Regions from separate parts of the Burkholderia singularis genome, predicted to be linked through region 1. Evidence: riboswitches for the same ligand, from Rfam matches in the RefSeq annotation. Region 1 holds a riboswitch; the other holds the start of a gene.
What was found. A riboswitch is a leader RNA that binds a small molecule or an ion and turns the genes downstream of it on or off. The one in region 1 is predicted to bind thiamine pyrophosphate.
Positions count from the first base shown of each region.

Region 2: another riboswitch for thiamine pyrophosphate. It lies ahead of AQ611_RS02945 (FAD-dependent oxidoreductase); the one in region 1 lies ahead of thiC (phosphomethylpyrimidine synthase ThiC).

Region 1 is NZ_CP013448.1:2,846,656-2,858,801, reverse strand. Features, by position in the region: gene AQ611_RS12665 (DMT family transporter) at 1-405, opposite strand, end outside; gene AQ611_RS12660 (hypothetical protein) at 589-843, opposite strand; gene AQ611_RS12655 (glycine zipper 2TM domain-containing protein) at 1,066-1,278, opposite strand; gene thiC (phosphomethylpyrimidine synthase ThiC) at 1,618-3,549, opposite strand; TPP riboswitch at 3,715-3,831, opposite strand; gene AQ611_RS26355 (hypothetical protein) at 4,016-4,492, shown strand; gene AQ611_RS12640 (DUF1223 domain-containing protein) at 4,506-5,360, shown strand; gene AQ611_RS12630 (EamA family transporter) at 5,758-6,693, shown strand; gene AQ611_RS12625 (MFS transporter) at 7,020-8,216, opposite strand; gene AQ611_RS12620 (COG4705 family protein) at 8,517-9,275, shown strand; gene AQ611_RS12615 (hypothetical protein) at 9,372-9,785, shown strand; gene AQ611_RS12610 (phosphodiesterase) at 10,053-10,880, opposite strand; gene AQ611_RS12605 (ABC transporter ATP-binding protein) at 10,949-11,977, opposite strand; gene AQ611_RS12600 (ABC transporter permease) at 12,133-12,146, opposite strand, start outside.
Region 2 is NZ_CP013448.1:629,483-641,628, forward strand. Features, by position in the region: gene AQ611_RS02925 (glutamate synthase-related protein) at 2-4,705, shown strand; gene AQ611_RS02930 (glutamate synthase subunit beta) at 4,823-6,289, shown strand; gene AQ611_RS02935 (alanine/glycine:cation symporter family protein) at 6,549-8,087, shown strand; gene AQ611_RS02940 (ABC transporter ATP-binding protein/permease) at 8,179-9,948, opposite strand; TPP riboswitch at 10,297-10,430, shown strand; gene AQ611_RS02945 (FAD-dependent oxidoreductase) at 10,681-11,847, shown strand; gene thiS (sulfur carrier protein ThiS) at 11,901-12,098, shown strand.

The sequences.
Region 1 (12,146 bases):
GCCCGCGAAACCGATCACGAGGCCGAGCGCGCGCGGCAGCGGCAGGGCTTCCTTGAGCCATAGATACGCAACGAGCGCGCCCCAGAGCGGCGCGGTCGCATTGATGACCGACGTGACGCCTGCCGACAGCGTCAGCTCGGCGAACGCGAACAGGCAGAACGGCGCGCCGGAGTTCAGCACGCCGACCACGAACAGGGGCCCGGCATGCTTGCGCAGCGCCGCGGCAAGCTCGCGCGGACGATAGCGGGGGAGCGAGAGGGCGATCAGGAAAAGCGCGCCGATTGCGACGCGCAACGCCATTAACGGCGCGACGCCGAACTCGGCTACGCCGACGCGGATGAAAAGAAACGACGCGCCCCATAGCGCGGCGAGGACGATCAGCAGGAGTGCGTTCTTGAAATTCATCGACAGGACAGGACGGGAGGCGGGTGGAGGTAAATGCTTGAAGCATCTTACACCGCGCTGCCGTCCGACGTTTCACGCTGTGACGAAACAACCGATCAAACGGCAAGCAATGATCGGACAAGAACGCAACGGCTCCCACGCGGCCGCTAGCGCGTCCTGTGCGTGCGTCCGGGCGGTTGGCGCTCAGTGGTGACGCCAATAGCCGCGACCGCCGCCCCAATAACCCCGATGGCCGCCCCAGTAACCGAAATTAAGCGACAGCGAAGGCGCCGGATAGTAGTAGCTCGGATAGGCCGGCGCGACATACGCGGGCGCAGTATAGACGGGTGCGGTCTCGACGGGCGCAGCGGCGTAACCGGCCGGATAGTAGCCATATGGGTAATAGCACCCGGCGAGCGCGAGGCTCGCGGCCGCGGTGAAGATGAGGGTCTTGTACATGATGGTGACGCGCTCGCGTGCGGGGCAGGTTTCGATGCGTTCGAGCTTAGATCGGTCTTATATGAAACGCTGTGTGAAACGGTAACCGATCATTTCGCGAAGCCGTCGCGCCACGTAGGACGCGTGCGCCGCCGCTGTCGCGCCAAAGGCTAGGCTGCCGGCCGGCCGCGCGTCGTTTGCCGGGCGGCGTCGAACGACACGCGCCCGGCCCGAACGACGGCGTTACTTGCCGACCTGGCTGCCGATCAGGCCGCCCGCCGCCGCACCGCCGACCGTCGACAGCGCGTTGCCGCCGAGCGCCGCGCCGGCGACGCCGCCAATGCCTGCGCCGATCGCCGCGTTACGCTGTTGAGTGGTCATCGTATCGCACGCCGACAGGCCCGCGACCGTGGCGATGAGCATCGCGCATACCCCAATACGCCGAATCGATTTCATGGTCCAATCCTCAGATAAAAGTGACGTCCCGGATAAAAGTGACGTAACAGAGACGTGTAGACGCGTATTTCGTCATGCTGCCTACGTCTGAAAATCTACGCGGGCCGCTTCGGTTGCGCTGTAAAGACTTGTTAGGGCGTTCGCGCTTTCGTAATCAAATGTTTCGCCGCGTCGGGCGCCTGCGGCAATCCGGCACGGCATGCGTGGGGGCACCGTCGGCGGCGAACGCGGCCAAGCGTGCGGCCCCCGCGCGATCGCGCGCGAAAACAACAAAAGCCCGCGCTGCGCGGGCTTTCGAGGGGGCGGTCGAACATGCGGCCGTGGGCGGCCGCGCGGGCGTCATTGACGCTGATAGATTTGCGCGCCGCTCTGCACGAACTCGACGGCCTTCACCTCGAGCCCCTTGGCGAGCGCATCGGCTTCGGACACGCCTTGCTGGGCCGCGAACTCGCGCACGTCCTGCGTGATTTTCATCGAGCAGAAATGCGGGCCGCACATCGAGCAGAAATGCGCGACCTTCGCCGAATCCTTCGGCAGGGTTTCGTCGTGGAATTCGCGCGCCTTGTCCGGATCGAGGCCGAGATTGAACTGGTCGGCCCAGCGGAATTCGAAGCGCGCCTTCGACAGCGCGTTGTCGCGCACCTGCGCGCCCGGATGGCCCTTCGCGAGATCGGCCGCGTGCGCGGCGAGCTTGTACGTGATGATGCCTTCTTTCACGTCGTCCTTGTTCGGCAGGCCGAGGTGCTCCTTCGGCGTCACGTAGCACAGCATCGCGGTGCCGAACCAGCCGATCATCGCCGCGCCGATGCCCGACGTGATGTGGTCGTAGCCCGGCGCGATGTCGGTGGTCAGCGGCCCGAGCGTGTAGAACGGCGCTTCGTCGCACCAGTCGAGCTGCAGATCCATGTTTTCCTTGATCAGTTGCATCGGCACGTGGCCGGGGCCTTCGATCATCGTCTGCACGTCGTGCTTCCACGCGATCTGCGTGAGTTCGCCGAGCGTCTTCAACTCGCCGAGCTGCGCTTCGTCGTTCGCGTCGTAGATCGAGCCGGGGCGCAGGCCGTCGCCGAGCGAGAAGCTCACGTCGTAGGCCTTCATGATTTCGCAGATTTCCTCGAAGCGTTCGTACAGGAAGCTTTCCTTGTGATGCGCGAGGCACCACTTCGCCATGATCGAGCCGCCGCGCGACACGATGCCCGTCATCCGGTTCGCGGTGAGCGGCACGTATTGCAGGCGCACGCCGGCGTGGATCGTGAAATAGTCGACGCCTTGCTCGGCCTGCTCGATCAGCGTGTCGCGGAAGATTTCCCAGGTCAGATCCTCGGCGCGGCCGTTGACCTTTTCGAGCGCCTGGTAGATCGGCACCGTGCCGATCGGCACCGGGCTGTTGCGGATGATCCACTCGCGCGTTTCGTGGATGTGCTTGCCGGTCGACAGATCCATGACCGTGTCGCCGCCCCAGCGGATTGCCCAGGTCATCTTGTCGACTTCCTCGCCGATCGACGACGTGACGGCCGAATTGCCGATGTTCGCGTTGATTTTGACGAGGAAGTTGCGGCCGATGATCATCGGCTCGGATTCCGGATGGTTGATGTTCGCCGGAATGATCGCGCGGCCGCGCGCGACTTCGTCGCGCACGAATTCGGGCGTGATCGCCGCGAGCGCATGAGCGCCGAATGCCGCGGCGCCGAACGCCTGGCCCGGATGCTGACGGCTCATCATCGCGGCGAGCTTCTCGCCGTTCGGGCCGCTCGCCTTCAGGCTCTCGATATATTCGGCGCGGCGCTGGTTTTCGCGGATCGCGACGAATTCCATCTCCGGCGTGATGATGCCCGCGCGCGCGTAGTGCATCTGCGTGACGTTCGCGCCCGCTTTCGCGCGGCGCGGCTGGCGGTGCAGGCCCGGAAAGCGCAGCTCGGCCGTGGCCGGATCGGCCGCGCGCTCGCGGCCGTATTGGCTCGTGAGGCCCGCGAGCGTCTCGCTGTCGCCGCGCGCCTCGATCCAGCGCTGGCGCAGCGCGGGCAGGCCTTGGCGGATGTCGATTTTCGCGTCGGGATCGGTGTACGGGCCGGAGGTGTCGTACACATAGATCGGCGGGTTACGCTCGCCGCCGAAGTTCGTCGGCGTGTCGGCCTGCGTGATTTCGCGCATCGGCACGCGGATGTCCGGCTGCGAGCCCGTCACATAGACCTTGCGCGAGTTCGGCAGCGGCGCGATGGCGGCGGCGTCGACGCGCGCGTCGGCGGAAAGGAATTTGGGGTTGGCGTTCATGCGATCTCCTATCGATCAGAGTGGGCGCTTTCGCGTGTGTCGACCGGAGTGAGTGCTCAAGCACCGACGCCGGTCTCACGCAGCGCGCTCTGGTCTCATGCAAGCTAAAGCGGGGTGCTAAGCAGGAGACGAGATTCGCAATGCGACGGGATTCTGACGCAGTTGTGACGAAGCCCGGACGCTTCCCTGCGCTGGCATTATCCAGATCAGGTTCAAAGGGTATTTCTCACCCGCTGCGGCAATCGGCAGACCGATCGCCACGCAGGACCCCCGCGTTAGCAAGCGCACACGATACACCGGGACGGCAACGGTTTCAACCGGGGGCGGATCGCCCGCTCGCCGCCGTGCGCGTCGCGGGCCGCGCGGCATTGGCGCGGCGGCGCGGCATTTTTTTCGCGCGGCCTGTCATATCCGACCGCGCGCGACGACTATTCGGCTCCTCAACCAAAAACGACGGAGTGATCCCATGAAAGAGCGCCTGATGGCTTGGGCCTGTGCGGCCGGATTTGCGCTGGCTGCCGGAGCCGCGCTTGCGCAGAACGCGGCGATGCAGAAGGACGGGGCAGCGATGCCGGCCGATACGATGTCGAAGGGAAGCGGCGCGATGCAAGCCGACGCGATGTCGAAGGGAAGCGGCGCGATGCAAGCCGACGCGATGTCGAAGGGAAGCGGCGCGATGCAAGCCGACGCGATGCCGAAGGAAGGCGGCGCGATGCACAGCGCAAACGGCATGATGCGGGCCGATGCGATGTCCAACGGTGCAATGGCGCAGCCCCAAGGTGCGATGCCGAAAAGCGCGATGCCCGGCGGCGCGATGGCCGGCGACAGCATGCGCATGAAGCCGGCGAGTGCGTCCAAGCATGCGATGCACAAGCGCCATGCGCCGGCGAGCGCGATGAAAAAGACGATGTCACCGGGCGAGCCGAGCCCGATGACGAACTGAGATCGACGCCGCCATGTTGCCGCATTGGCTTCCGGTCTCGATGCGCATCGCCGTCGCGGCGCTCGCGTTCGGCGCGGCCTGCGCCGCCAATGCGGCAGACGCCGTGTGCGCTGCGCGCAGCGGGGCCACCCGGCAAGTGCTCGTCGAACTCTATACGAGCGAGGGGTGCAGCAGTTGCCCGAGCGCCGACGGCTGGCTCGCGCGGCTCGCCGCGCAGCGCACGGCGTTGCGAGTCGTGCCGCTCGCGCTGCACGTCGATTACTGGGATGGCCTCGGCTGGGCGGATCGCTTCGCGCAGCATCGCTTCGCCGAGCGGCAGGCCGCGCTGGCGGCCAAGCATGGAGGCGGCGTCGTCTATACGCCGGAAATCGCGGTGGCGGGCCGTGAAATGCGCGACTGGCGGGATGTGGACGCGTTCGCGCGGCGTGTCGCCGCGACGGCGGCGCAGCCCGCGCGTATCGGGATTGCGCTGGCTGCGATGCCGGGTCCGCACGCGCTCGATGTGGCGCTGTCGGTGCTCGCGCGCGACGGCGCGCCGCGCGCGCTTAACGCCTATGTTGCGTTGTACGAGAACGGCTTGACGTCGGACGTGCGCGCGGGCGAGAACCGCGGGGCGACGCTGCGTCATGAGCGCGTCGTGCGGCAATGGCTCGGCCCACTCGTGTCGACAGTGCCTGCGCCTGCGGCAAGGCTCGACGTGCGGCGCAGCCTGCCATATCCCGACGGCTGGCGCATGCGCGATGCGGCGCGTTACGGCATTGTCGCGTTCGCCGAGGATGCCGACACGGGCGAGGTGTTGCAGGCGGTCGATCTGGGTTTGTGCGCGAACTCGCCGGCCACGGCCGTGCCTACTGAAAAGCGACAATAAATAGCGCAAATGCGACAACGGCGTATCGCGATGACGGTGACGGCGATGGCGATGGCGCGCTGCGGCAGCTTGCCGATATCGGCCGTTGATCGAAGACAGCATTCGCATCCATGAAATGTCGCGCCGAAACATCACCGAATGCGCATTCGAATCGGCTTGACAATTATTTTCTATTCCTTAATGCATAATGTCCGCGCGGCGTCGTGCCATTCGGCCGCGCCTGTTTTCGTTCAAGCTCTTCAATCCTCTTCCGCCATCATCGGTCATGCTTGCCGTCGCACGTCTCGTCCCGCCGTTTCGCATACAGTCATCCGCCGCTGTCCTTCAGGCGATTTGCCCGGCAGGCCATATCGCGCTTTGCGCCGATATGCGCAATCTCGCGCAGGCAAGCTGACCGATGACGCCATTCGACCGTTTGCTCGCGTTCGTCAAGCGCCATCCGCCTCGTCTGCCGCGCAGCCGCGGCGGCCGGGTGGCGCTGGCGCTGACGTTCATCTATTTCGCGTGGGGCTCGACCTATCTCGCGCTGCATGTCGCGCTCGGCTCGTTTCCGCCGCTGATGCTGTCCGGGCTGCGCAATCTGCTCGCGGGGATCGGGCTGTTCATCTTCGCGATGCGGCGGCGCCCCGTCTGGCCGACGTTTGTCGAAGTCCGCAACGCGGTGCTGGTGGGCACGATGCTCGTCACGCTGTCGTCGGGATTCATCGCGCTCGGGATGCGAACCGTCAGCAGCGGCTCGGCGGCCGTGATGGTCGCGACCGTGCCGCTGTTCGCGACCGTGATCGCGTCGATTGCCGGGCGGCGCGTCACTGCCGGCGAGTGGACGGCCGTCGGGCTCGGGATGGCCGGCATCATCGTGTTGAATTCGGGCGGCGCGTCGTCGCCCGGCTCGACGCTCGGCAGTATCACCGTGCTCGCGGGCGCGCTGTTCTGGGCGGGCGGCGCGCATCTGGCCGCACGGCTCGCGCTGCCGCGGGATCTGTTTTTATCGACGGCGCTGCAAATCGGCTTGGGCGGCGCGGCCTCGACGGTGATTGCGTGGCTGCTTGGCGAGCGCATCGAGCACGTCGCGTTGCTGCCCGGCACCGCGTTCGTTTATTTGATGCTTGCAGGCACGATGGCTGCGTATGTCGCGTATGGTTATCTGATCCGCCATACGAGCCCGATCATCGCGAGCAGTTGCATGTATGTGAACCCGGTCGTGGCCGTCGCGCTTGGCGCGCTGCTGCTCGGCGAGCCGGTGACGCTCGCGACCGTGATCGCGACGATGGCGATTCTCGGCAGCGTCGGCCTGTCGTTCATCTTCGATCCGGCGCGCAAGCAGCCGCAGTAAGCCGCAGTAGCGTTCACGCACAGCGCGCCGGCGGGCGCAGGCCGTTGCGCGCGTTCATGCAGTCCGGCGGTCGCGGGCGGCTCACGCTTGCCGTTGGCCGCGGCGCGCGGGTTTCGGCCCGGCGGTTTGCGGTATGGATGCGCAGTATTCGCCGCTGCGCGGCGAATCGTCCGGAACGGCCCGATAGGATTCGAGATGCGGCTCGGCGGCTCGATGCCACGAACGCGTTGGGCAGCGTCGACACGATTCGAGGGTCGCTCGTCGAACCCCGGGCCTTCAACGTTCCGAAGACTTGAAGCCCCAGCCAAGCGCCTCGCCGCGCGCGCTTACGCTGTATCCGCCCGGCCTTTGTAGTGAACGAACGCCGCGACGAGCGCGAACAGCAACCCCACCGCGCACGTGCCAAGCCATCCCGTCGCGCGCCATGCGGTAACGCCCGCCCACGAGCCGATCGCGCCACCGACGAAATAGCAGACCATGTAGACCGTGTTCACGCGGCTGCGCGCTTCGGGCTTGAGTGCGTAGATGCGCGATTGATTCGAGATCTGCGCCGCCTGCACGCCGATGTCGAGCACGATCACGCCGATCACGAGCCCAATGAGGCTCGTCCCCGACAACGCGAAAATCACGAACGATATGGCGACGAGCGCGATCGCGAGTGTCACGATCGCGCGCGGGCCGCGCTTGTCCGCGAAGCGGCCTGCATAGGGCGCGGCGAGCGCGCCGCATGCGCCGACGATGCCGAACAGCCCCGCCGCTTGCGGGCCGAGATGAAACGGTGCGCCCGCGAGCAGCAGCGTGAGCGCCGGCCAAAACGCGCTGAACGCGGCAAAGATCGCCGCGCCGGTTGCCGATGCTTCGCGCAGCCCGCGCAGCTCACGCGCGAGCTGCCACATCGATGCGAGGAGCTTGCCGTATGGCAGCGTCGACGTCGGCGTGCTGCGCGGCAGGCGCATCGCGATCACGGCCGCGAGCGCGGCGAGCGCTGCGACCGACGCGCCGAACACCGCGCGCCAGCCGAAATATTCGGCGACGAAGCCGGCCGCGGTGCGCGCGAGCAGGATGCCGAGCAACAGCCCGCTCATCACGGTGCCGACTGCCTGCCCGCGCTCGGCGGGCCGCGCGATCTCGGCGGCGAATGGCACGGCCTGCTGCGTGACCGTGGCGAGGATGCCGATCGCGAGACTCGCGGCCGCGAGCACGGCGAGCGTCGGTGCGGTGGCGGCGGCGACGAGCGCGAGCGACAGCCCGGCGATCTGCACCAGCATCAGCGTGCGCCGGTCGAAGCGGTCGCCGAGCGGCGCGAGCACGAACATGCCGGTCGCGTAGCCGAGCTGCGTGGCGGTCGGCACGACGCCGATCCATGCTGCGTCGCCCGGAAACGATAGGCGAAAGCTGTCGAGCAGCGGCTGGTTGTAATAGATGTTCGCGACGCAAACGCCCGCGATGATCGCGAGCAGCAGCAACAAGCCGCGCGAGTCGCGGCGCGACGCATCGGCGAAAACAGGGTTCGAGGCGGACATGACGCGTGTACGGAAGAATCGGCGCGCCCGGCCGCGCGGCATGCGCGGCCGGGCTGGGCCGGTGAGTCGGGACGGCGCAAGGCCGGAGCGCCGATCATACCGGAGGCCACGAAAATCCGCTGGCGGCCGCTTCGTTAAGCTGGTCTTAAGTGCGCGGCTTGCATAGTGGCGTCCAAGCGAGCCTCGAGCGCCGGCGGCACCCGCCGGTGCCGTAGCGGCGCGGCTCGCACGATGCGATTCACGCCGCGAGACAAGGAGAGTCCGATGAATCCTGCGATCCGTTCGCATGCCGCCCCCGGCATGCTCAACAAGGTTCCGGAGGTCACGCTGGCCTTCTGGGTCATCAAGATCATGTCGACGACGGTCGGCGAGACCGGCGCCGATTATCTGGCGGTGCACGTCGGGCTGGGCGCGGCCGTCACGGGCGTGCTGACGGCGTGCCTGCTGAGTGCCGCGCTGGCGCTCCAGTTGCGCGCGCGCGCCTATGTGCCGTGGCGGTATTGGCTGGCGATCGTGCTCGTCAGCGTGGCCGGCACGCAGATCACCGACGCGCTGACCGACGGCCTCGGCGTCAGCCTCTACGTCAGCACGCCGCTGTTCGCCGCGGCGCTCACGGCGACGTTCGCGCTCTGGTATCGCTGCGAGCGCACGCTGTCGATTCACACGATCGTCACGCCGCGCCGCGAGGGGTTTTACTGGGCCGCGATCCTGCTGACGTTCGCGCTCGGCACCGCGGCGGGCGATCTCGCGACCGAGGCGCTCGGTCTCGGTTTCCGGCTCGGGATCGTGGCGTTCGGCGGCGCGATCGCACTCGCCGCCGTGGCCGCGGCGCTCGGGATGAACCGTGTGCTTGTGTTTTGGCTCGCGTATATCCTCACGCGCCCGCTTGGCGCGTCGCTGGGCGATTTTCTGTCGCAGGCGCAGATGTACGGCGGCCTTGGGCTCGGCACGATCAAGACGAGCGCCGCGTTCGTCGCGGTCATCGTCGTGCTCGTCGCGGGCTTGTCGGTGGCCGCCGTGCGCGGCGGCCAGCCCGGCGCGTCGCCGCAACGGCGCTGAACGCATGCCGCAGACGGCCGGGCCACGCGCCTGCGCCGCATGCGCCATGTGCGCCGCATCGCTTCAAATCATTCGATTCATTCGTGGAGAAACAGCATGAACAAGCGCAAGCTCGTCGCATTCGCCCTTGCCCCGGTGCTCGCGGGCGCCGCATTCGGTATCGGCAGCGTGTCGCGGCACGGTGCCGTCGCGCCGCTGTCGGCCGAAGCGGCCGTCGCGTCGAAACTCGGCGATTTGTCGCCGTTCCGGGCGATTGCCGCCGATACGGCCAAGCTCGTCGACAAAGGCGATCTCGCCGGCGCGAAGGCGCGCATCAAGGATCTGGAGACGTCATGGGACGACGCCGAGCCGTCGCTGAAACCACGGGCCGCGGCCGATTGGCATGCGGTCGACGACGCGATCGACCGCTCGCTCGCGGCACTGCGCGCCGACAAGCCGCAAGCCGCGGCGTGCAGGCAGGCGCTGGCCGATCTGCTTGCCGTCTTCGACCGGTTCGGCAGCCGGCGCTGAACCGGCGCCGAGCGGGCCTGCGTGCCGAGTGTGGCGTGCGGCGTGCGGCGTGCGGCGTGCGGCGTGCGCTTGCGCGGATGCCGGCGGCGCTTGCGCGGCGCGCACGATGCCCGATGAGCGGATCGGCCTGTATGAGCGGATCGGCCTGTCTATGGGGCCGGCTTGTCTGTCGATCCGGTCAGCGCATATGGGGCGGCGCGTGTGCCGACCGGGGCCGCGCGACAGGCGATGCCGGCCGCGGCGCGCTGCGCTACGCGGCACCGGCCGTCAGTCGATCAACCCGCCGGCCGGATCGAAGAACGGATAGGGGCCGTCACTCGCATCGACATAGACGTGATGCGACGTCATGCCGGTTGCCGGCGCGTAGCGATGCACGGCGAACGCGGGCGGCTCCATCGTGAACGACGACGGGCCGTCGCGGCTCAGATCGAACGTGACTTGATGCGCGGGCGCGGGCACCGCCGAGGCGATCGTTCCGCCGAAGCGCGCGAACATCGCGCGGTGCACGTGCCCGCACAGCACGCGTTCGACGTTCGGGTGGCGTCGCAGCAGCGCGTCGAGGCGGCCGGCGTCGGGCGGGGCGAGCCGCATCGCATCCATGTGCTCGATGCCGGAGACGAACGGTGGATGATGAAGCGCGACCACGACCGGCCGCGCGCGCGCCGCGTCCAGTTCGGCTTCGAGCCATGCGAGCCGCGCGTCGCACAGCGTGCCGCCGCTCGTGCCCGGCATCTGCGAATCGAGCGCGATCACGCGCAGCGGCCCGGCGTCGATCGCGTACTGCACGAACTCGCCGCCCGTGTGCAATTCCGCCCGCTCGACGAACGCGCGCCGCAACGCCGCGCGATCGTCGTGATTGCCGACGAGCAGGTAATACGGCATCTCCAGCGGTGCGAGCAGCGATTTCAGATGCGCATATTCGTCGTCGGTGCCGAAGTCGGTCAGATCGCCGGTGATCAGCACCGCGTCCGGACGTGGCGTCAGCGCATTGAGCCGAGCGACGCAGCGCGTGAAATGCGCGGCGGTGTCGACGCGCCGATACGCGAACGCGCCGGGCCGTTTGATGTGCAGATCGCTGATATGGGCAAGCAGCATCGTCGTTCCTTGTGGTTCTTTGTGGCGGCCGGTGTGGTGGCCAGTGTGCCAGTGTTGACGGCCGTGCGTCAGCCGAGCGCGAGCAGGCCTTCGGGCGCGATCTCGATGCCGACCGCCGTGCCGCATGCGAAATCGATGCGTCCGGGCATGTCGACGACGAGCGCATCGGGCGCGGCATGCTCGACGGTGACGCGCGTGCGCTCACCGAGAAACGCGCAGTGCGCGATCCGGCCGCGCAGCGCGGCTGCGTCCGGGGCGACGATGCGCGCATCCTCCGGTCGAAAGAATAATTCGCTGGCCGGCACGGCGGCGGCGATCGTGCCGCCTGTCGTGACGAGCGCGCCGTCGCGCCACGCGCCTTCGAGACGGTTCAGCGTGCCGATGAAGCGCGCGACCGCGCGGTTCGCCGGACGGTAGTAGATGTCGCGCGGCGTGCCGATCTGCTCGATTCTGCCCGCGCTCATCACGACGATCCGGTCGGCGAGTTCCATCGCCTCGTCTTGATCGTGCGTGACGTAAACCGTCGTCACGCCGAGCGCGCGCAACAACGCGTTCATTTCGCGGCGCAACGTGTCGCGCAGTTGCGCATCGAGCGCGGTCAGCGGCTCGTCGAGCAGCAGCACGCGCGGGCGCACCGCGAGCGCGCGCGCCAGCGCGACGCGCTGACGCTGGCCGCCCGACAGCGCGTCGACGGGTTTGTCCGCATGCGCTTCGAGCCGCATCATCGCGAGCAGCTCGTCGACCCGCGCGCGCAGCACGGCGGGCGGCGTCTTGCGAATCTTCAGCCCGTAGCCGACGTTGCCGCGCACCGACAGATTCGGAAACAGCGCGTAGTTTTGAAACACCATGCCGACGCCGCGCTTGTCGATCGGCCTGGCGGTCACGTCTTCGTTACCGAAGACGATCGCGCCGCCCGCATCGGGAATGTCGAGCCCGGCGATCAGGCGCAGCGTCGTCGTTTTGCCGCAGCCGGACGGGCCGAGCAGCACGAGTGTTTCGCCCGCGCGGATCGCGAGATCGAGCGGTTCGAGCACGCGTGTGCCGTGGAAGGTTTTCGCGCAGCGGGCCAAAGTGATCGGAACGGATTCGAGTTTCATCGTCATGGTCGGCAATCGGCAATCGGTGGTCGGTGGTCGGTGGTCGGCAATCGGTGGCCGGTGGCCGGTGGTCGGTGGCCGGTAGTCGGTGGTTGGCAATCGACATTCGGCTATCCACAGTCGACAACCGATCGCCTGCGCGATGCAGCCGGCGTTTATCGGCGCGCCA
Region 2 (12,146 bases), 1.4 Mb from region 1:
CATGAACGACCATCAAGAGCCGACGAGCGCGCGTGCCGCCGCGCAAGGCCTCTACGATCCGCAAAACGAGCACGACGCGTGCGGCGTCGGCTTTGTCGCGCATATCAAGGGCAAGAAGAGTCACGAGATCATCGAGCAGGGGCTCAAGATTCTCGAGAATCTCGATCACCGCGGCGCGGTCGGCGCCGATCCGCTGATGGGCGACGGCGCGGGCATCTTGATCCAGATTCCGGATGCGTTCTATCGCGCGGAGATGGCGCGGCAGGGCGTGACGCTGCCGCCCACCGGCGAATACGGTGTCGGGATGATCTTTTTGCCGAAGGAGAACGCGTCGCGGCTCGCGTGCGAGCAGGAGCTTGAGCGCACGGTGAAGGCCGAAGGCCAGGTGGTGCTCGGCTGGCGCGACGTGCCGGTCGATCATTCGATGCCGATCTCGCCCGCGGTGAAAGCGACCGAACCCGTGATCCGCCAGATCTTCATCGGCCGCGGCAAGGACGTGATGGTCACGGACGCGCTCGAGCGCAAGCTCTACGTGATCCGCAAGACCGCGAGCCACCGCATCCAGGCGCTCAAGCTCAAGCACGGCAAGGAATACTTCGTGCCGTCGATGTCGGCGCGCACGATCGTCTATAAGGGGCTGCTGCTCGCCGACCAGGTCGGCGTCTACTACCGCGATTTGCAGGACGAGCGCGTCGTGTCGGCGCTCGCGCTCGTGCACCAGCGTTTCTCGACGAACACGTTCCCCGCGTGGGAACTTGCTCACCCGTACCGGCTGATCGCGCACAACGGCGAGATCAACACGGTCAAGGGCAACGTGAACTGGCTGAACGCACGCACCGGCGCGATCGCGAGCCACGTGCTCGGCGACGATCTGCCCAAGCTCTGGCCGCTGATCTATCCGGGCCAGTCGGATACCGCGTCGTTCGACAACTGCCTCGAGCTGCTCGTGATGGCGGGCTATCCGCTCGCGCATGCGGTGATGATGATGATTCCGGAGGCGTGGGAGCAGCACACGCTGATGGACGACAACCGCCGCGCGTTTTACGAATACCACGCGGCGATGATGGAGCCGTGGGACGGCCCGGCCGCGATCGCGTTCACCGACGGCCGTCAGATCGGCGCGACGCTCGATCGCAACGGGTTGCGCCCGGCGCGCTACATCATTACCGACGACGATTTCGTGATCATGGCGTCGGAAGCGGGCGTGCTGCCGATTCCCGAATCGAAGATCGTCAAGAAGTGGCGTCTGCAGCCGGGCAAGATGTTCCTGATCGACATGGAGCACGGCCGGATCATCGACGACAAGGAACTGAAGGACAACCTCGCGAACGCCAAGCCGTACAAGAGCTGGATCGATGCGGTGCGCATCAAGCTCGACGAGATCGAGCCGCAGGACGACGACGTCGCCGCCGAGCGCGGCGCGGCGGCGGCGCTGCTCGATCGCCAGCAGGCGTTCGGCTACACGCAGGAGGACGTCAAGTTCCTGATGGCGCCGATGGCGCAGCAGGGCGAGGAGGCGGTCGGCTCGATGGGCAACGATTCGCCGCTCGCGGTGATGTCGAACAAGAACAAGACGCTCTATCACTACTTCAAGCAACTGTTCGCGCAGGTGACGAACCCGCCGATCGATCCGATCCGCGAGAACATGGTGATGTCGCTCGTGTCGTTCATCGGGCCCAAGCCGAATCTGCTCGACACGAACAACATCAACCCGCCGATGCGCCTCGAAGTGTCGCAGCCGGTGCTCGACTTCAAGGACATCGCGAAGATCCGCTCGATCGAGCGTTACACGGGCGGCAAGTTCAGCGCCTACGAGCTGAACATCTGCTATCCGGTCGCGTGGGGCAAGGAAGGGATCGAGGCGCGGCTCGCGTCGCTGTGCGCGGAGGCCGTCGACGCGGTGAAGTCGGGCTACAACATTCTGATCGTGTCCGATCGCAAGCTGGACGCCGAGCACGTCGCGATTCCCGCGCTGCTCGCGACCTCGGCGATCCACACGCATCTCGTCCGGCAGGGGCTGCGCACGAGCACCGGGCTGGTGGTCGAGACGGGCTCCGCGCGCGAGACGCACCATTTCGCGCTGCTCGCGGGCTACGGCGCGGAAGCCGTGCATCCGTATCTCGCGATGGAGACGCTCGCGCAGATGGCCGACGGGCTGCCGGGCGACCTGTCGCCGGACAAGGCGATCTACAACTTCACGAAGGCGATCGGCAAGGGGCTGCAGAAGGTGATGTCGAAGATGGGCATCTCCACGTACATGTCGTACACCGGCGCGCAGATTTTCGAGGCGCTCGGCCTTTCGAGCGATCTGGTCGAGAAGTACTTCAAGGGCACGGCGTCGAAGGTCGGCGGCATTGGCCTGTTCGAAGTGGCCGAAGAAGCGATCCGCCTGCATCGCGACGCGTTCGGCGACAATCCGCTGCTGGCCGACATGCTCGATGCGGGCGGCGAATATGCGTTCCGCGTGCGCGGCGAAGACCACATGTGGACGCCCGACACGATCGCCAAGCTCCAGCATTCGACGCGCAGCAATTCGTATCAGACGTATAAGGAATACGCGAATCTGATCAACGATCAGACCAAGCGCCACATGACGCTGCGCGGCCTGTTCGAATTCAAGGTCGATCCGGCGAAGGCGATTCCGATCGACGAGGTCGAGCCGGCCAAGGAGATCGTCAAGCGTTTCGCGACGGGCGCGATGTCGCTCGGCTCGATCAGCACTGAAGCGCACACGACGCTCGCGATCGCGATGAACCGGATCGGCGGCAAGTCGAACACCGGCGAGGGCGGCGAGGACGAAAACCGTTACCGCAACGAGTTGCGCGGCATCCCGATCAAGGCCGGCGACACGCTGAAATCGGTGATCGGCGACGAGATCGTGCGCGACATCGCGCTCAAGGAAGGCGATTCGCTGCGCTCGAAGATCAAGCAGGTCGCGTCGGGCCGCTTCGGCGTGACGGCCGAGTATCTCGCGTCGGCGGACCAGATCCAGATCAAGATGGCGCAGGGCGCGAAGCCGGGCGAGGGCGGCCAATTGCCGGGCCACAAGGTGTCCGAGTACATCGGCAAGCTGCGTTACTCGGTGCCGGGCGTGGGCCTCATCTCGCCGCCGCCGCACCACGACATCTATTCGATCGAGGATCTCGCGCAACTGATCCACGACCTGAAGAACGTCAACCCGGCGGCGAGCATCTCGGTGAAGCTCGTATCGGAGGTGGGCGTGGGCACGGTCGCGGCGGGCGTCGCGAAGGCGAAGGCCGATCACGTGGTGATCGCCGGCCATGACGGCGGCACGGGCGCATCGCCGCTGTCGTCGGTCAAGCACGCGGGCACGCCGTGGGAACTCGGCCTTGCCGAGACGCAGCAAACGCTCGTGCTGAACCGGCTGCGCGGGCGCATCCGCGTGCAGGCCGACGGCCAGATGAAGACCGGCCGCGATATCGTGATCGGCGCGCTGCTCGGCGCGGACGAGTTCGGCTTCGCGACGGCGCCGCTCGTCGTCGAGGGCTGCATCATGATGCGCAAGTGCCACCTGAACACGTGCCCGGTCGGCGTCGCCACGCAAGACCCGGTGCTGCGCGCGAAGTTCTCGGGCCAGCCCGAGCACGTCGTCAATTATTTCTTCTTCGTCGCCGAGGAAGCGCGCGAGCTGATGGCGCAACTCGGCATCGCGAAGTTCGACGATCTGATCGGCCGAGCGGATCTGCTCGACATGCGTAAGGGCATCGAGCACTGGAAGGCGAAGGGGCTCGACTTCTCGCGCGTGTTCCATCAGCCCGAAGGCTGTGAAGGCGTGGCGCGCCGCCACGTCGACACGCAGGATCACGGCCTCGAGCGCGCGCTCGATCACACGCTGATCGAAAAGGCGAAGGCCGCGATCGAGAAGGGCGAGCACGTGTCGTTCATCCAGCCGGTGCGCAACGTGAACCGCACGGTCGGCGCGATGCTCTCGGGCGTGATCGCGAAGCGGCACGGCCACGACGGCCTGGCCGACGACGCGGTGCATATCCAGTTGAAGGGCACGGCCGGCCAGAGCTTCGGCGCATTCCTTGCTCGGGGCGTGACGCTCGATCTCGTCGGCGACGGCAACGACTACGTCGGCAAGGGGTTGTCGGGCGGCCGGATCATCATCCGCCCGACCAATGATTTTCGCGGCAAGTCCGAGGAAAACATCATCTGCGGCAATACGGTGATGTACGGCGCGCTCGAAGGCGAGGCGTTCTTCCGCGGCGTCGCGGGCGAGCGCTTCTGCGTGCGCAACTCGGGCGCGACGGCGGTGGTCGAGGGCACGGGCGACCACGGTTGCGAATACATGACGGGCGGCACGGTCGTCGTGCTCGGCGAGACGGGGCGCAACTTCGCGGCCGGCATGTCGGGCGGCGTCGCGTATGTGTACGACCCGGATGGCACGTTCGCGACCAAATGCAACAAGGCGATGGTCGCGCTCGATCCGGTGCTGCCGCAGGCCGAGCAGGAGCGAACCGTCGATCCCGCGCTCTGGCATGCGGGCGTGGCGGACGAAGCGTTGCTCAAGGGGTTGGTCGAGCGTCACTTCCAGTTCACCGGTTCGCCGCGCGCGAAATCGATGCTGGAGAGCTGGGACGCTGCGCGCCGCCAATTCGTGAAAGTGTTCCCGCACGAATACAAGCGCGCGCTCGGCGAAATCGGCGCGAAGAAGAAGGCGGGCGAGGTGCTCGCCGCCTGACGCGGCCCGGTGCGGCCCGGCCGGGCGCCGGGCGGCTCGACGACTTGGCGACCGCGCCTGCCTGAGCGGCGGGCGCGGTCACCGTTACCGATCACAATCGATTCAGAAGAGAACCCCATGGGCAAGATCACCGGTTTTCTGGAGTACGAACGCCGTCACGAGGCGTATGAAGCGCCGCTCACGCGCGTCAAGCATTACAAGGAATTCGTCGCCGCGCTCGCCGATGACGATGCGAAGATCCAGGGCGCGCGCTGCATGGATTGCGGGATTCCGTTCTGTAACAACGGCTGTCCGGTCAACAACATCATTCCGGACTTCAACGATCTCGTTTACCGGCAGGACTGGCGGCATGCGATCGACGTGCTGCACTCGACGAACAACTTTCCCGAGTTCACGGGCCGCATCTGCCCCGCGCCGTGCGAGGCGGCGTGCACGCTCGGCATCAATGACGATCCCGTCGGCATCAAGTCGATCGAGCACGCGATCATCGACAAGGCATGGGCGCAGGGCTGGGTTCAGCCGCAGCCCCCCAAGCACAAGACGGGCAGGAAGGTGGCGATCGTCGGCTCCGGTCCCGCGGGCTTGGCGGCCGCGCAGCAACTCGCGCGCGCCGGCCACGACGTGACGGTGTTCGAGAAGAACGACCGGATCGGCGGACTGTTGCGCTATGGCATTCCCGACTTCAAGCTCGAAAAGTGGCTGATCGACCGCCGGATGCGCCAGATGGAAGCAGAAGGCGTGACGTTCCGCACCGGCGTGTTCATCGGCCGCGAGCCGTTGCCCGAGACGATCGGCAATGCGGCGCAGCAAACCGTGTCGCCCGATACGCTGAAGGACGAGTTCGACGCGGTCGTGATCGCGGGCGGCTCTGAGACGCCGCGCGATCTGCCGGTGCCGGGGCGCGAGCTTGCGGGCATCCATTTCGCGATGGAATTCCTGCCGCAACAAAACAAGGTCAATGCGGGCGACAAGGTTGTCGACCAGCTCACCGCGAAGGGCAAGCACGTCGTCGTGATCGGCGGCGGCGATACGGGCTCCGACTGCGTCGGCACGTCGAACCGGCACGGCGCGAAGCACGTCACGCAGTTCGAGTTGCTGCCGCAGCCGCCTGAGCTGGAGAACAAGCCGCTCGTGTGGCCGTATTGGCCGATCAAGCTGCGCACGTCGTCGTCGCACGAGGAGGGCTGCGAACGCGATTGGGCAGTCGCGACGAAGCGTTTCGAGGGCAAGAACGGCAAGGTCGAGAAGCTGATCGCGGCGCGCGTCGAATGGAAGGACGGCAAGATGCAGGAAGTGCCGGGCTCCGAATTCGAGATCAAGGCCGATTTGGTGCTGCTCGCGATGGGCTTTACGCAACCGGCCGCGCCCGTGCTGGACGCGTTCGGCGTCGCGAAGGATGCGCGCGGCAACGCGCGTGCGGGCACCGAAGGCGATCGCGCGTATTACACGTCGGTCGACAAGGTGTTTGCCGCGGGCGACATGCGCCGGGGCCAATCGCTTGTGGTTTGGGCGATCCGCGAAGGCCGTCAGTGCGCGCGGTCGGTTGATGCGTATTTGATGGGGCATTCGGAGCTGCCGCGCTGATCGACGCGGCGGCATCGCGGGCCTGTGAGAGCCGGGCGTCTCTGCGGGGACGCCCGGTTTTTTTGCGCCCGCCGTGGCGTGCGCAGGCAGATGGCGGCCGCGCGCATCGTCCGCCGGCGCGCGTGACGGCGATTTCTTTCGTTTCCCATCCAAATCTTTCTATTTCGTAATATTCAGGCCAACTTGTCATATCATGACGCGCTTCGGCCGGCTTCCGGTCGGGTAAGCAATGGTTTGACCCCAACAAGGAGGCCGACGAATGGACGGTATGGTGGGCACGTTGATCAACGGAATCAACGGCATTCTCTGGAGCTACGTGCTGATCGCGCTGCTGCTGGGCGCAGGCGCATGGTTCACGCTGCGCTTCGGGATGATTCAGTTACGCGCGTTGCTGCTCAGCATGCGTGTGGTCGGCAGCAAGGGCGAGCCGGGCAGCATTTCGTCGTTTCAGGCATTCGCCACCGGGCTGGCGAGCCGTGTGGGCACCGGCAATATCGCGGGCGTGGCGGTGGCGCTGACGCTCGGCGGCCCCGGCGCGATTTTCTGGATGTGGGTGACTGCGCTGATCGGGATGTCGTCGGCGTTCGTCGAAGCCACGCTCGCGCAAATCTTCAAGGTGTCTCACCATGACGGCACCTATCGCGGCGGCCCGGCGTACTACATCCAGATCGGGCTGCGCTCGCGCGGCCTGGGCGTGCTGTTTTCGCTGTCGCTGGTGCTTGCGTTCGGCTTCGTGTTTAACGCGGTGCAGGCGAACGCGATCGCCGACGCGTTCCATACGTCGTTCGGCTTCAGCCGCGCGGCGGTCGGTCTCGGGCTCGTGGCGCTGACGGCGCCGATCATCTTCGGCGGCATCCGCCGGATCGCGCACGTCGCGCAGGTGATCGTGCCCGTCATGGCGATCGGCTATCTTGCGCTCGCCGTCTACGCGGTCGCCACGCACGTCGCGCTCGTGCCGCAGATGATCGCGCTGATCGTGAAAAGCGCGTTCGGTTTCGAGCAGGCGACGGGCGGCCTCGCGGGCTACGCGGTGAGCCAGGCGGTCGCGATCGGGGTGAAGCGCGGCCTGTTTTCGAACGAAGCGGGGATGGGCAGCGCGCCGAATGCGGCGGCAACCGCGAGCACGCGGCATCCGGTCACGCAGGGGCTGATCCAGATGCTCGGCGTATTCGTCGATACGATCGTGATTTGCAGCGCGACCGCGTTCGTGATCCTGCTGTCCGGTCAGTACGTGCCGGGTTCGTCGATGGAGGGCGCGGCGCTCACGCAGCGCGCGATCTCGAGCCACGTCGGCGATTGGGGCGGCATCTACATGGCGGTGGCGATCTTTTTCCTTGCGTTCTCGTCGGTGATCGGCAATTACGCGTATGCGGAAGGCAACGTCGAATTCGTCGCGCAGCGGCGCGGCGTGTTGGCGGTGTTTCGCGTCGCGGTGCTCGCGATGGTGATGTTCGGCAGCGTCGGCGAACTGCCGCTGGTGTGGGCGATGGCCGATACCAGCATGGGCATCATGGCGCTGATCAACCTGCTCGCGATTCTCGCGCTCGGCAAGTACGCGCTTGCCGCGTGGCGCGATTATCAGCGGCAGCGGGCGGCGGGCGTGGCCGAGCCGGTTTTCACGCGCAAGACGATTCCCGCGCTCGAACACGTGCTGCCCAACGACGTTTGGGGCGAGCATGGGCCATTGCCCCGGGGCGGGCGGCCCGCCGACGATTCCGCGGCCGGACGCGGTGCCAACGCGCATGCGCACGGCGCGCAGCGGGCCGTCGGGCCGTTCGGCTCCGGCTCAGCGCGTTGACGGTGGCGGCCGGCGGCGCCGCTTCGTCACGCCGGCGCATCGCGTCGTCTCGGCAACGTATCGACGATGCGGCGCGCGCCGCGACGGATTTTCAAGCCGCCGCGCGCGTATCGTCGCGGCGTATATCGAGCGTTTGCCGATGGAATACCGCGAGCGACTTACGATGCGCGATGCTGACGATTGCCGCGTTCGGCAGCCGCTCGTTGAAAAGCCGGTATAGGCGTTCTTCGTTGTCGTCGTCGAGCGCGCTCGTGGCTTCGTCGAGGAATAGATAGTCAGGCTGGTGCAGCAGCACCCGCGCGCCCGCGAGACGCTGCTGCTCGCCCGGCGACAACATGCGCGTCCAGTGACCGGTTTCCTCGAGGCGCGCCGCGTAGCCGGCGAGGCCGCACGTGGCGAGCGCGTCGCGGCACGCGTCGTCGCTGAACGCATCGGCGGCCGACGGGTAGGCGAGCGCCGCCTTCAGCGTGCCGATCGGCAAATAGCTTTGCTGCGGCACGAACATCATCCGCGCGCCGACGGGCGCGTCGATTGCGCCGTCGCCGAATGGCCAGAGGCCCGCGAGCGCGCGCATCAGCGTGCTTTTGCCGGAGCCGGACGGCCCGCGCACGAGCCAGCGCGAGCCGGGCTCGATCGTCACGCTGCCGATCGACGCGAGCGGCGTGCCGTCCGGCAGCGCGAGCTTGAGGTGCGCCGTCGTCAACGCGTTCGCGTCGACGTAATGCAGATTGATGCCGCCGTGCTCGGTGGCGGGGGACAGCGATTCCTTCAGATGCGACGCATCCATCACCCGCTTGAACTCGCTCAGACGATTGACGGTTGCCCGCCATTCGGCGAGCGTGCCGTAATTGCCGATGAACCACGAGAACGAATCGCTGACGTTGCCGAATGCGTCGACGATGCGCATCACCACGCCGAACGAGAATGCGCCGGCGAAATAGCGGGGTGCCGCGACCGCGATCGGAAAGATCAGCGCGATCTGTCCATAGACACTTGATACGAACGTCAAACGCTTCGTGTATTGCATCACGCGCCACCAGTTGTCGCGAATCCGCTGAAAGAGGTTTTGCGCGTGCGCGGCTTCGGTCGGCTCGCCGTTGTAGAACGCGATCTGCTCTGTATTCTCGCGGATGCGGATCAGGCCGAAGCGGAAATCCGCCTCGACGCGTTGCTGCTGGTAGTTGATCGACACGAGCGGATGGCCGAACCGGTGTATCACGTAAGAGCCGGCGATTGCGTAAATCAGCGCCGCCCACACCATGTAGTTCGGGATGGTGATCACATGACCGTTGAACGAGAACGTGGCCGCGCCCGCGATCGTCTTCAGCACGGTGATGAACGTGATCAGCGTGACGACCGTCGACAGAAGGCCGAGCGACAGCGACAGCGTCGTCGATGCGAGCGCTTGCAAATCGTCGGCGATCCGCTGGTCCGGGTTGTCCGCGAGGCGGTCGCGCTCGATGCGGTAGAAATTGCGCTCGCCGAGCCAGTCGCGCAGATAGCGCGACGTCAGCCACTGGCGCCAGCGAAAACCGAGCATCTGGCGCAGATAGAGGCTGTAGACGGTGAGAATCACGTAGCCGAACGCCAGCGCCGTGAATGTGCCCAGCAGACGGGGGAAGTCGTGCACGTCCTTCGATTGCAGCGCATCGTAGAACGTGGTGTTCCATGCGTTGATCCGCACGTTGATCCAGACGATCGTCAGGTTGATCGCGATGATCGTGATGAGCAGCCCCCACGCCGTCTTCCATTCGTCGCTGACCCAATAGGGCTTGATGAGACTCCAGGCGGAAATCTTGCCGTTTCCGTCCGGTGACGGATGGGCCGGATGCGAGACGGCGGACGAGGGTGGCTGAGTCATGTGCTTCCTGATCGGACGTTGCTGGCGTCGCGGCGCACGGCTTGCGACTACTGTTGGCGTGCGGCGAATTCTGTCGGCGGCGTCTTAAACGGCGCTTAATCTCAAACGGCGCGCGATGATGCGTGAGCCGGGCGATGCCCGCCGGTGCCCGATGCCGCTCGATGCGCGCGGTGCCGATCACGCCGGCCCGCGCCGTGGGCGATGCCCGCCGAGCGGCGCGCGCGATTCGCCGGCCGACGCGGCGATCACGCGCACGATCACGCGCATTGTGCCAGCCTCGCACGCGGCGCGCGAATGCGCGGGCATGCACGGTTTGCCGCCGTTTGCGCTTTTATGGTCTAATGGCCGACGACGAAACAGGGGTGCTTCGTGCGCCGCGACCCGGCCGATGATCGGCTTGGGCATACGCGCAACGAGGCTGAGAGAGTCCCTTCGCACCCGATCCGGATAATACCGGCGCGGGAAGTTTCCGATCCCGCCGGCCCTGTTTTCCTGGCGCCGCCCGATCCGGGCGCGATCGTGTGCAACGTGCACAGCACAGTACGGTTGCGGCCGGCCTCTTTCGCCGGTTTCGTCCTTTTGAATACGCGTTCGCGCGTGGCGGATGGAATCGATGAGCGTTCATTCTTCAGTTCTTTGGCGCGGCAGCCTGCTATCGGCCGCCTGCCTACTCGCGTCCGGCGCGCCGGCGCCGCAGCGGCTTGGCCGTGACACGTTCGACGGACGGGCGCGATGAACCCGCGCTCGGCCGAACCGGATTTCGCCGTGCTGGGTGGCGGCCTGGTCGGCCGTTTGATCGCATGGCGTCTCGCGCTCGCGGGGCACCGCGTCTCGCTTTACGAGCGCGGCGACGCCGCCGGCACGTCGTCTGCCGCGTGGGTGGCCGCAGCGATGCTCGCGCCGCTCGCCGAGGCGGCAAGCGCCGAGCGCTTTATCACCGATCTGGGCGCGGCATCGCTCGACCGCTGGCCGCGCTGGCTTGCCGAGTTGCCCGAGCCGGTTTTTTTTCAGCGCAACGGCACACTCATCGTTTGGCATCACGCGGATCGCGCGGAAGCGCCGCTTTTCGAGCGCCGCGTGCGCGCGAACGCGCGCGCCGATCTGCTCGACGGCGGCCTCGTGCCGCTCGCGGCCGCGCAGATCGGTGCGACGGAGCCGGCGCTCGCGGGGCGCTTCGCGCACGGCCTGCTGTTGCAGCGCGAAGGCCAGCTCGATAACCGCCAGGCGCTGCACGCACTCGCGGCGGGCCTCGACGAGCGGGGCGTCGACGTGCACTGGCACGCGGGCGTCGACGCGCATGCGCCGCGCGCCGCGCGCATCACGATCGACTGCCGCGGGCTCGGCGCGAAAGCGCAATGGCCGGCGTTGCGAGGGATTCGCGGCGAAGTCGCGCGCGTGCATGCGCCAGGCATCGGGCTCACGCGGCCCGTCAGGCTTTTGCATCCGCGCTATCCGCTTTACGTCGCGCCGAAGGAGCACGATTTGTACGTGATCGGCGCGACCGAGATCGAGGGCGAGGACATGTCGCCCGTTAGCGTGCGCTCCGCGCTCGAACTGCTGAGCGCCGCGTTTTCGGTGCATCCGGCGTTCGGCGAGGCGCGCATCCTCGAATTGAATGCGCAGTGCCGGCCGACGCTGCCCGATCATCGGCCGGCGCTCGTTTGGCATGGCGGCGCGACGCTCGCGGTCAACGGGCTTTACCGGCACGGTTTCATGATCGCGCCGGAGGTTGCCGATACCGCGGCTTGCTTTGCGCAGGCGCTGCTCGAGCGAACGGTCCACGATGCCGACACGTTTGCCGCCTGGCGCGCCGATGCACGTTGGCCCGCGCTGCTGCATCTCGGCGCCGAGCGTCAGCAAGCGGGCGCGGCGTGCGGATCGAGCCATGCGAGAGCATGACGAACCTGACAGACAGTTACGGCAAAGAAGATGGCGACACGATGGACAATCCGATCAATTTCCAGATCAATCAGCAGACGCTGACGCTGCCCGGCGGCGCGACGATTGCCGATGCGCTTGCCGCATACGGCGCGCGCCCGCCCTATGCGGTTGCGCTGAACGGCGCGTTCGTCGCGCGCTCGGAGCACGCCACGCGCGCGCTCGCGGCGGGCGACAAGCTCGACGTCGTGCATCCGGTGGCGGGCGGCTGATGCCGCCTCCGCGCATGGCGCGCGCCGCCCGATTTGACGATCGATTCG